Regions from separate parts of the Ercella succinigenes genome, predicted to be linked through region 2. Evidence: predicted binding sites of a transcription regulator. Region 2 holds the regulator's gene; each other region holds the start of a gene.

Region 1 (3,291 bases), on a different contig from region 2:
TTCTTCGTCATTGCTGTTTATAAGTTGGAATCTTAATATACCAAGATAATAATGAGCCATAGCATTGGCTTTGCGTACAGCTTTCACAACTGCTGATATTTCAGGCAGATCTGTTCTGCCCGCCGGATCATATGCCATTTTTATTGCTGTATACAAATAATTATATATTTTCATTTCAATACCTGCTATTTCAGAAAGCCAGGCACACCACACATCATGCATTATTTCAGCTGCTGATGCGGGGTTAATTCTTGCAGACAGATTTTTATGAAAAGTGTTGACTATATCGGGCTCCGGCTCTGTGAATATGGTTTCTGTCAGGAGTGGGCAATCATTACCTGTCACAAATTCATCAGGTTTTTTGTTGTTGCGAAAGCACCAGGCAATTGCCGAAAGCATGGCATCAAAATTATTTTCAATTCGCAAAATCATATTGAAGCTCCTCGATAGATATTTGTCTGGCACTTTGCCTTTGCTTTCCTGCTTTATCAGATAAAAGATATCTCAGCTGAGACGCTTCCGGCAAAAATGGAGCTATATATTTGCCACTGCATGTAATAAACCAGGAAGCTCTTTTTAGAACGATTCCCATTCTTTTGAGATTTTCAGGTTGGAGATTGTGATATCTTCTGGCAGCAATTATTCTGCGTGCAGAAATAACTCCTATGCCCGGTACACGTAACAAAAGCTCAAAATCAGCTTTATTTATTTCAACCGGAAATTTATCGAGATTATGTAATGCCCAATGGCATTTGGGATCTATTTCGAGATCAAGATCTGGACTTTGTGGTGAAACAAGTTCATCAGCTTTGAAACGATAAAACCTCATCAGCCAATCGGCTTGATATAGTCTGTGTTCGCGCAGTAAAGGCGGTGCCTGTGTAATTGCCGGTAGAAGAGGGTTTGAGTTAACAGGCATGTATGCCGAGTAATAAACTCTTTTTAGTTGATACTGATCATACATTTTTTGCGACATTTTCAATATATGTAAATCCTTTTCAGGACTGGCACCGACTATAATCTGAGTGCTTTGTCCTGCTGGTGAAAAAGGTCGTGTTTTTTTCTCCCTGACAGTGAGTGAATTATATTCTGCAACACCATCTCGCAAAATAAGCATAGGCTTTGAAATTGCTGCGGCATTTTTTTCCGGGGCAAGCATTTTGAGACCTTGAGGTGTGCATTGCTCAATATTCACACTTACTCTATCAGCCAGAATTCCCAGATTTTTTATCAATTCACTGGAAGATCCCGGAATAGCTTTGGCATGTATATATCCTTGGAAATTATGTTCTCTCCTCAGCAAATGCAGAACCTCTATCATCTGTTCCATTGTCAGATCGGGACTTTTCCATACACCGGAACTAAGGAATAATCCCTCTATCATGTTGCGACGGTAAAACTGCATTGTTAAATCTGCAAGCTCCGCCGGTTTAAACATGGCTCTTTTATGATCATTTGATTTTCTGTTTATACAATAGAGACAATCATATTCGCAATAATTAGTTAGAAGAACTTTAAGTAATGAAACACATCTGCCGTCTTCGGTCCAGCTATGACATATCCCTGAAGCATAAGTTGAACCTATTCCGCTGCCATTGTTGGAACGGTCACTCCCACTGCTTGAGCAAGATACATCGTAACGAGCGGATTCGCCTAAAATATTAAGCTTTTCTGATGTGTTCATAAAAAAACTCCTATATCTGCTTTGTCAAAAGGAACATAAGTTCTTTATAATGATATTAGCGTGAAAATCGGAAAAAGTCAAACTTATGTTCGGGGCAGATTAACTATTATCTAATCGTGAGTGAATATAAGTATAAAAATTACTGTTTTAGGACTATAATCAGCACAAAGCTTATTAGAGGTTGCTCTTAAGCTCAAAAAGTGATAATTTGAAAAGTAGCAAAAATTTATTTTTGGAGGCTAAGCATGAAAAATCAATGCCTTTCGGTATTAGTAGAAAATCGTGCCGGAGTACTAACCAGAGTACTAACCAGAGTAACTAATATGTTTTCCAGAAGAGGATATAATATTGAAAGTCTGGCGGTAGGTACAACACAAAATGAGTCTATTTCCAGGATAACCGTTACATTAAAGGGTGATCAGGAACTGGTTGATAAAATTACTAAACAACTACATAAACTACCTGATGTTCTAATGGTCAGGCATCTTACACCTGAAGATCATTTTTCAAGAGAACTTGTTTTTATAAAGGTTAAGGCAAAGGCACAGAACAGAGCTGAAGTTATGCAGGTTGTTGACATTTTCAGAGGACATATAATCGATGTTTCTCCTGACACACTTACTATTGAACTTAGTGGCGGTGAAGACAAAATAGAAGCTTTACGCAATATGCTTGAGCCTTATGATATTCTGGAAATGGTCAGAACAGGTACAATTGCTATCGAAAGAGGCTTGCAGGCAATGAATGTTGATAGCCTTTGATGTATAATAGGCAAAGAAAAATAAATAAGGTTTATGACCATATATATTTGTAGGAGGATAAAATGAAAAAGATTTACAAGGAAAATGAATGCCGTACCAATGCACTTGATGGTAAAACCGTTGCTATTATAGGCTATGGGAGCCAGGGACATGCACATGCTCTTAATCTGCATGAAAGTGGATTTAATGTTATTGTTGGACTTTATGAAGGCAGCCCATCATGGAAAAAAGCTGAAGCTGCAGGATTAAGTGTCGCTACAGCTGCAGACGCAGCAGCCAAAGCAGATGTGATCATGATATTGATCAATGATGAAAAACAACCAGAGCTTTATGAGAAAAGCATACTCCCGAATCTTAAACCTGGCAAAGCTATAGCTTTTGCACATGGTTTTAATATTCATTTTGGTAGAATAATACCTCCCGCCGATATAGATGTATTTATGGTTGCTCCTAAAGGTCCTGGTCATACTGTCAGAAGCCAGTATCAGGCAGGTCGCGGTGTGCCTGGCCTTTTTGCTATTTATCAGGACGCTACAGGTAAAGCTCGTGATATAGCTTTTGACTATGGCTTTGGTATAGGTGCCGCCAGAGCAGGTATGCTGGAAACTACTTTCCGTGAAGAAACAGAAACTGATCTTTTTGGTGAACAAGCTGTTTTATGCGGTGGTGTTTCAGAATTGATGAAGGTTGGTTTTGAAGTTCTGGTTGAAGCAGGATATGATCCTGAAAATGCTTACTATGAATGTGTGCATGAGATGAAGTTAATTGTTGACATGATTGCACAGGGTGGTTTATCGCTGATGCGTTATTCTGTAAGTGACACTGCAGAATATGGTGATTATTCGA
Region 2 (3,291 bases):
AAACAGACATATCCGAAATATATCCCAAAGACATGGAATGTTTATACTGGCTTGACATTGTAGAAGAAGAATTTGAATTCAACCCTACTACGCTTGTCTTTATGGTAGACAATATTGATGAGTTGGAAAAGGTATCTCAACAATTAAGTAGTAGAGATGATATCAGACAGTTAGATTCAATTCTAAATTATATGCCCGAAGATCAGGATTATAAAATTTCTGTTCTGCAAAAATTTAATAATGCACTTAGACAAAAGCCTCAAGAAAATGAAGCTGATTCTAAAGCACAAATGGTTTATGCTTTGAATGGCTTAATTGAAACACTTGCGGAAAAAGGAATTGATGAATCCGTAGAAGGCTATGAATTGATGAAAAAAACAATAACAGAAATTATGACTACTGAAAGCAAAGAAAATATCGGGGCTTTCGGTGAAATAGATATTGAAAAACTTTTTTTGGACGAAGAAAAACTCACTTATGATAAATTGCCCAAAGATATAAGGACAAATTATGTAGGTAAGCAAGGAAAACTTAGTATTGAAGTTATTCCAGATGTAAATATCTGGGACAATGAAAACTACAAAAATATAACTGATGCTATATATGAGACATCAGGAAGAACACCTGTAGGTCTGCCTGCAATCATGAATGAAGTTACAGAATATGCCAAAAATGATATTGTAAGAATTAGTCTTTTTTGCCTGGGAGCCTTATTTGTTATTCTACTTATTATGTTCAAAAGAGTTAGAGATGCAATAACGCTGTTAATACCACTTGTTTTGATGATATACATGACATTAGGTATCGCACCAATAATTCTTGGGGATGATCTTAATATATTTAGTATAGTTGCTTTCCCGATATTGGTAGGAATAGGAATTGACAGTGGTGTTCACTTGCTTCATAGGATAAAAAATACTGAAGATAAAGATTTGCCACATATACTGGCTCATACAGGCAAGGCAGTTGTCATGACCACAATAACAACATTAATAGGTTTTGGCAGCTTATATTTCATAAATCATCCTGGTCTTTCAAGTTTCGGTCTTGTAACCATTATTGGTATGGTTTTATGCTTGACTCTGACATTGACTCTGATTCCAGCATTATATTCACTCTTTAACAAAAAACAAACCTCTGATAAAGAGTGTTATTCAAAGTGAAAATAAACCTATCTTCCAGAATATACGATTCTTAGGATTGTTTAATTATACTAATCTGTGATTAATAAATTAAAGGAGGTTTGTTGAAATGTACAGACCCAATAATCAATCAAGAAATAACAGAGAAATTAAACTACAAGATGTATTCTTAAACTATTGTCGTCGAGAGAAAATTACAGTGGTAGTACAATTACTGGATAATTCTTCAAAAAAGGGACAGATTATAGGATTTGACAGCACTTCTATAATTATGCAAGAAAATGCCAGACAGCATCTTGTATATAAAAGCGCAGCTGTAGCAATCAATCCATTATCGGAGGTTAATTATATTTTCAATGAATCTTACAAACACGATATAATCGCAGAAACAAATGATCTAAATATCTGTCCTGAATATGCCACAGACTTTTCCTAATATTCTGCAATCAGGACGATCGAAAGGTATGGGGTTATAGGCTGGATTTTGCGGCATAAGAACTATTTTACCGTCCTTATTTACCAAAGTCTTTACTGTAGCCTCATCTCCAACTAAAGCCACTATAATATCGCCATTATTGGCGGTATTCTGTTTCCTCACAATAACTATATCTCCATCGAGAATAGCAGCTTCAATCATACTGTCTCCGCGAACTTTCAAGGCAAAAACTTCATCACGGTCAGAAAAATAATCAGCTGGAAAGGGAAGTGTTCTTTCTATATTTTCATGAGCAAGAATTGGAGCCCCGGCAGTAACCTGACCAAGCAAAGGCATTTGTTTTACTCTTGATTGTTCATTGTCAGGGATAGTAATTGCACGTCTTTTACCAGAAGAATATTCAATTCTCCCAGACTGCTGCAGTCTTTTCAAATGACTGTGTATAGTGGAGGTTGATTTTATACCCACTCCTGCACAAATATCTCTAACAGCAGGCGGATAACCATTATCGTTAATATAATCTACTATAAAATTATATACTCTATCTACTGTCTGATCGACATTTGCTCTGGTAAAATGATAAGTAGACATAAAAACCTCCAGCTAAATCTTTTAATACAACTACTCAAATACTAGCAAATGCCCCCTTGTTTGTCAAACTTTTGTTCGGTATAGAGGTTGAAAAAAGCAACTATTGTATATAATTCGTATGGACATTTGATATTTTTGACACAGATAGATGAAAAAAACAGAGAAATAAGCTATAATCTCGTTAGATATTCTGTCTGTGAAAGGATCCATATGATCAATCATCGTCCTGATAATTATAGACCTGGAAAACCTCAGCTTTCCAATGTAGATAAGATAAAAGTGCTGTTAGCCAGACTTGGCCGTAATATCGGTCGTTTTTTTTCTGAGCTGCCTAACAATGTCAAAGATTTTATTTCTGGATATCGCAGCAAAAATTCGCAAAAAATCCGAAGAGTAAGCAGAGAAAGAGTTTATAGATTAAAAGGTTACACCACAGTTGCCAAAATCGATCGTAAAAGACAGGCGGAAAGACAACAAAGATTATTGAGAAAATTTCTGTTTTTAATTATAGCAGCGCTGATCTTAATACTGATGTTTATTATGCACAATCCGTTCAAAGATCTTTCTGAACTCAGAAAGATCGAAAGATCGTCGGCATAGATAGTGTTTCAGATTTAACACAACCTGCAAGAGACACATTAGACGAGGACTCGGATGAAACCACATCAGAAACATCATTAGTTATTGTAATTGACGATGTCACATATAATGTTACAGATGAAGCTACAGATGAAGAACCCTAGATAACATTCCGTCTTTATAATATGGAGGCGAAGCATGAAGACTCTGAACGAGCTGATTGAGAAGTATACTAATAATTTACAACAAAGCGAAATACAAATTGCGTATAAAGCAATTTTAGAATTTTTAGGGAAATTAAGAACTGAGTTTATCAAAAAACACCCACAATACGATGTAAGCAGTATATATCAAGGCTATATGGATATGTCCTATTTTTCTTTAAACACAAAACCATTAAAAGATAAAGGTTTAAAAATTGCTATTGTCTACTTGCATGAAAAGGGAACCTTTGAAGTATGGCTTTCTGCTCGGAACAGGGATATTGCCAAAAGTTACGCATCTATAATTAGCAGTAATATTTCAGGTGATGCAGATCTATTC
Region 3 (3,291 bases), on a different contig from region 2:
CCAATCGGTGACTGATCAATATCTATTACTTTATCCAGATATTCCAGGCCGGTAATTTCTTTGTATGCACCAGGATATCTTCTTGCGCCATTAAGTTCGCTTGCTAATTTTTTCAATAAAATACCGTTTACCAGCGAGCTTTTGCCTGAACCGGAAACTCCTGTTACACAAGTCATGACACCAAGAGGTATTTTTACATCTATATTCTTTAAGTTGTTCTCACTTGCGCCTGTAATTTCCAGCCATCGCTGATCCATTTTACGCCTGATTAAAGGAATATCTATTTTCTTTTTGCCGGCAAGGTATTGCCCGGTAATAGATCTTGGTTCAGACATGATTTCTTGGGCCGTACCCTCAGCAACTACGTATCCGCCATGTTCGCCTGCCCCAGGGCCCATATCTACGATATGATCGGCTTCCATCATCGTTTCTTCATCATGTTCTACTACCAGAACCGTATTGCCAAGATCACGCAAGCGTCTCAATGTTGCCAGCAATCTGGCATTATCTCTCTGATGCAATCCTATACTCGGTTCGTCCAAAATATATAGAACGCCCATAAGACCTGATCCGATTTGTGTTGCCAATCTTATCCTTTGTGCCTCTCCTCCTGACAAAGTAGCCGAAGCTCTTGCCAAAGTCATATAATCAAGTCCTACATCTATCAGGAAATTCAAGCGAGCATTAAGCTCTCTGACAATCTGATCCGCAATCTGCATCTGTCTTTTTGTAAGATCTAGCCTATGAAGAAAATCTCTTCCCTCTCTTATGGGCAAAGCTGTCATCTCTGATATATTCAAGCCGCCAATTTTTACCGCCAGACTTTCTTTTTTTAATCTGGAACCATGGCAAAGAGGACAAGGTGTAATCGACATAAACTGCTCATAATGCACTTTCATATCATCCGAACTTGTTTCTCTGTATCTTTTTTCCAGACTATTAACTACACCAATCCAATCACTACGGTAGATACCATGTGAGTATTTGCTATTTGTCGTGTCAACTTCCAGTACCTCTCCCTGATTACCAAATAATATAATATCTCTGATTTTTTTTGGCAGCTTAACAAAAGGTTGATCAAGAGAGAATTTATATCTTGCAGCCAGAGATTCTATAAACCCACGAGCCCAGCTGCCGCGATCAGAGAAATTCCAGCCGCCTGCTCTGATTGCGCCTTCATTAAGAGACAATTTACCGTCAAAAACAACCAGTTCAGGATCTATATGCGACATCTGACCAAGACCGGCACATTCAGGACATGCTCCGTAGGGATTATTAAAAGAAAACATACGGGGAGTTATTTCTTCCAAACTAATATTGCAGTCCGGGCAAGAAAAGTGCTGGGAAAAAAGAAGCTCATCCTCATCGTGACCTTCGCTGGTCTCAACCTGAACCAAAACCAGAGCCAACCCATCGGCAAGATGCAGAGCTGTCTCCAGAGAGTCTGCCAGACGGCTTCTGATTCCCTGACGCAAAATCAGACGGTCTATTACTACATCTATTGTATGTTTGACATTCTTCTCAAGAACAATATCTTCTTCAAGCTCATATATTATACCGTCTATTCTTACACGCACATAACCGGATTTGCGAAATCCCTCCAATAATTTTACATGCTCACCCTTTCTCCCTCTTACAACAGGAGCCATGAGAATAAGCCTGCTTCCTTCAGGATATTTTTCTATATTCTCAATCATCTGATCTATTGTCTGACGCTCAATAACACGCCCGCATTCAGGGCAATGAGGCGTTCCCACTCTGGCATAAAGCAAACGAAGATAATCGTAAATCTCTGTGACAGTGCCAACTGTTGATCTTGGGTTTTTGCTTGTTGTTTTCTGATCTATAGATATAGCAGGTGAAAGACCCTCTATATGATCAACATCCGGTTTCTCCATTTGTCCGAGAAATTGCCTGGCATATGAAGAAAGCGATTCAACATAACGCCTCTGTCCCTCGGCATATATAGTATCAAAAGCCAGAGATGATTTGCCTGAACCGGAAAGACCGGTCAGAACAACCAGTTTATCTCTTGGTATATCCAGATTAATATTTTTTAGATTATGCTCTCTCGCACCCTGTATATGTATAACTGAACTCATTTTCTTTAACCTTCTTCTATAATATCAAAATCCATAATAACAAACATATGTACGCTTTATATTCTAGCAATTTATTCTATCATATCCAAGTCTTTTTTTCGTATCTGCAGTCACATCTTTGCAAAAGATTTGCAAAGCTGACATAACTTGACACAATCATTTTTTGCAGATAGAGAATTTTTGGTATTGCCGCAAGTAAAAAGCTATGTTATAATCAACGACGCTGTATATACGGCCCTATGGTCAAGCGGTCAAGACGCCGCCCTCTCACGGCGGAAACAGGGGTTCGATTCCCCTTAGGGTCACCAGTTGTAAAAGAACTGTCAAAATTGGTTTATTATAACCGGCTGACAGTTCTTTTTTATTTGCAGATATGCAAAAGTGACGCTCAACTGGCTGAAGCCGACAACAAAGCGGGATATGTCTTTCGTTAATCAAGACATATCCCTGCTTTAAAATCAAATCTATTCTCATTCTGATTAAGACAATAGAATCAGCGCTCGTTAATACCTATATAATTGCGACGTTTCTGTACACATTTATAAGCAGGACGCATTATTCTGCCACCACTTACTAATTCTTCTATTCTATGTGCACTCCAACCTGCAATACGTGCTACAGCAAAGATAGGAGTATAGAGCTCTGGTGGTATTCCCAGCATATTGTAAATAAATCCTGAATAGAAATCGACATTCGCGCATACAATTTTGTCACTCTTCTTAACATTGCGGAATACTTCAGGAGCCAGACGCTCGGTAGAGGTATAAAGTTCATATTCCTCTTCCTTACCTGACTCATATGCAAGAGCTCTGGCATAATCACGCAGCAGTTTGGTACGGGGGTCAGATAATGTATAAACAGCGTGACCTATACCGTATATCAGACCACTTCTATCATAAGCCTCTTTTTTGAGTATTTTTGTCAGATAGTCTGCAATTTCCATTTCATTACGCCAATTTTTTACCTCTTGTTTCAGTTCCTGCATCATATCATAGGCTTTACCACTTGCACCACCATGCTGAGGTCCTTTGAGCGAACCAATGGCAGCAGCGATAACGGAATAGGTATCCGAGCCTGATGATGTTACGGCTTTGGTTACAAATGTTGAATTGTTTCCACCACCATGTTCAGCATGCAGCACCAGGGCAAGATCAAGGATACGTGCTTCCAGATCGGTAAACTGACCATC

Evidence for each region. The regulator LexA, encoded in region 2, represses DNA repair genes until DNA is damaged. The targets are predictions, from matches to a motif close to CNAACANNTGTTNG.
Region 1: the regulator LexA is predicted to act here: its motif matches at 1,763-1,776, upstream of AC0KSB_RS13405 (putative DNA modification/repair radical SAM protein).
Region 3: the regulator LexA is predicted to act here: its motif matches at 2,143-2,156, upstream of uvrA (excinuclease ABC subunit UvrA).

The regions. Positions count from the first base shown of each region.
Region 1 covers NZ_CDHP01000063.1:27,304-30,594, reverse strand. Annotated here, with positions in the region: gene AC0KSB_RS13410 (TIGR03915 family putative DNA repair protein) at 1-432, opposite strand, end outside; gene AC0KSB_RS13405 (putative DNA modification/repair radical SAM protein) at 416-1,684, opposite strand; gene ilvN (acetolactate synthase small subunit) at 1,930-2,445, shown strand; gene ilvC (ketol-acid reductoisomerase) at 2,508-3,291, shown strand, end outside.
Region 2 covers NZ_CDHP01000065.1:22,226-25,516, forward strand. Annotated here, with positions in the region: gene AC0KSB_RS13855 (efflux RND transporter permease subunit) at 1-1,163, shown strand, start outside; gene AC0KSB_RS13860 (RNA chaperone Hfq) at 1,252-1,578, shown strand; gene lexA (transcriptional repressor LexA) at 1,540-2,169, opposite strand; gene AC0KSB_RS13870 (hypothetical protein) at 2,380-2,769, shown strand; gene AC0KSB_RS13875 (DUF7000 family protein) at 2,947-3,291, shown strand, end outside.
Region 3 covers NZ_CDHP01000042.1:116,918-120,208, reverse strand. Annotated here, with positions in the region: gene uvrA (excinuclease ABC subunit UvrA) at 1-2,102, opposite strand, end outside; tRNA gene AC0KSB_RS10425 (tRNA-Glu) at 2,336-2,410, shown strand; gene AC0KSB_RS10420 (citrate/2-methylcitrate synthase) at 2,596-3,291, opposite strand, start outside.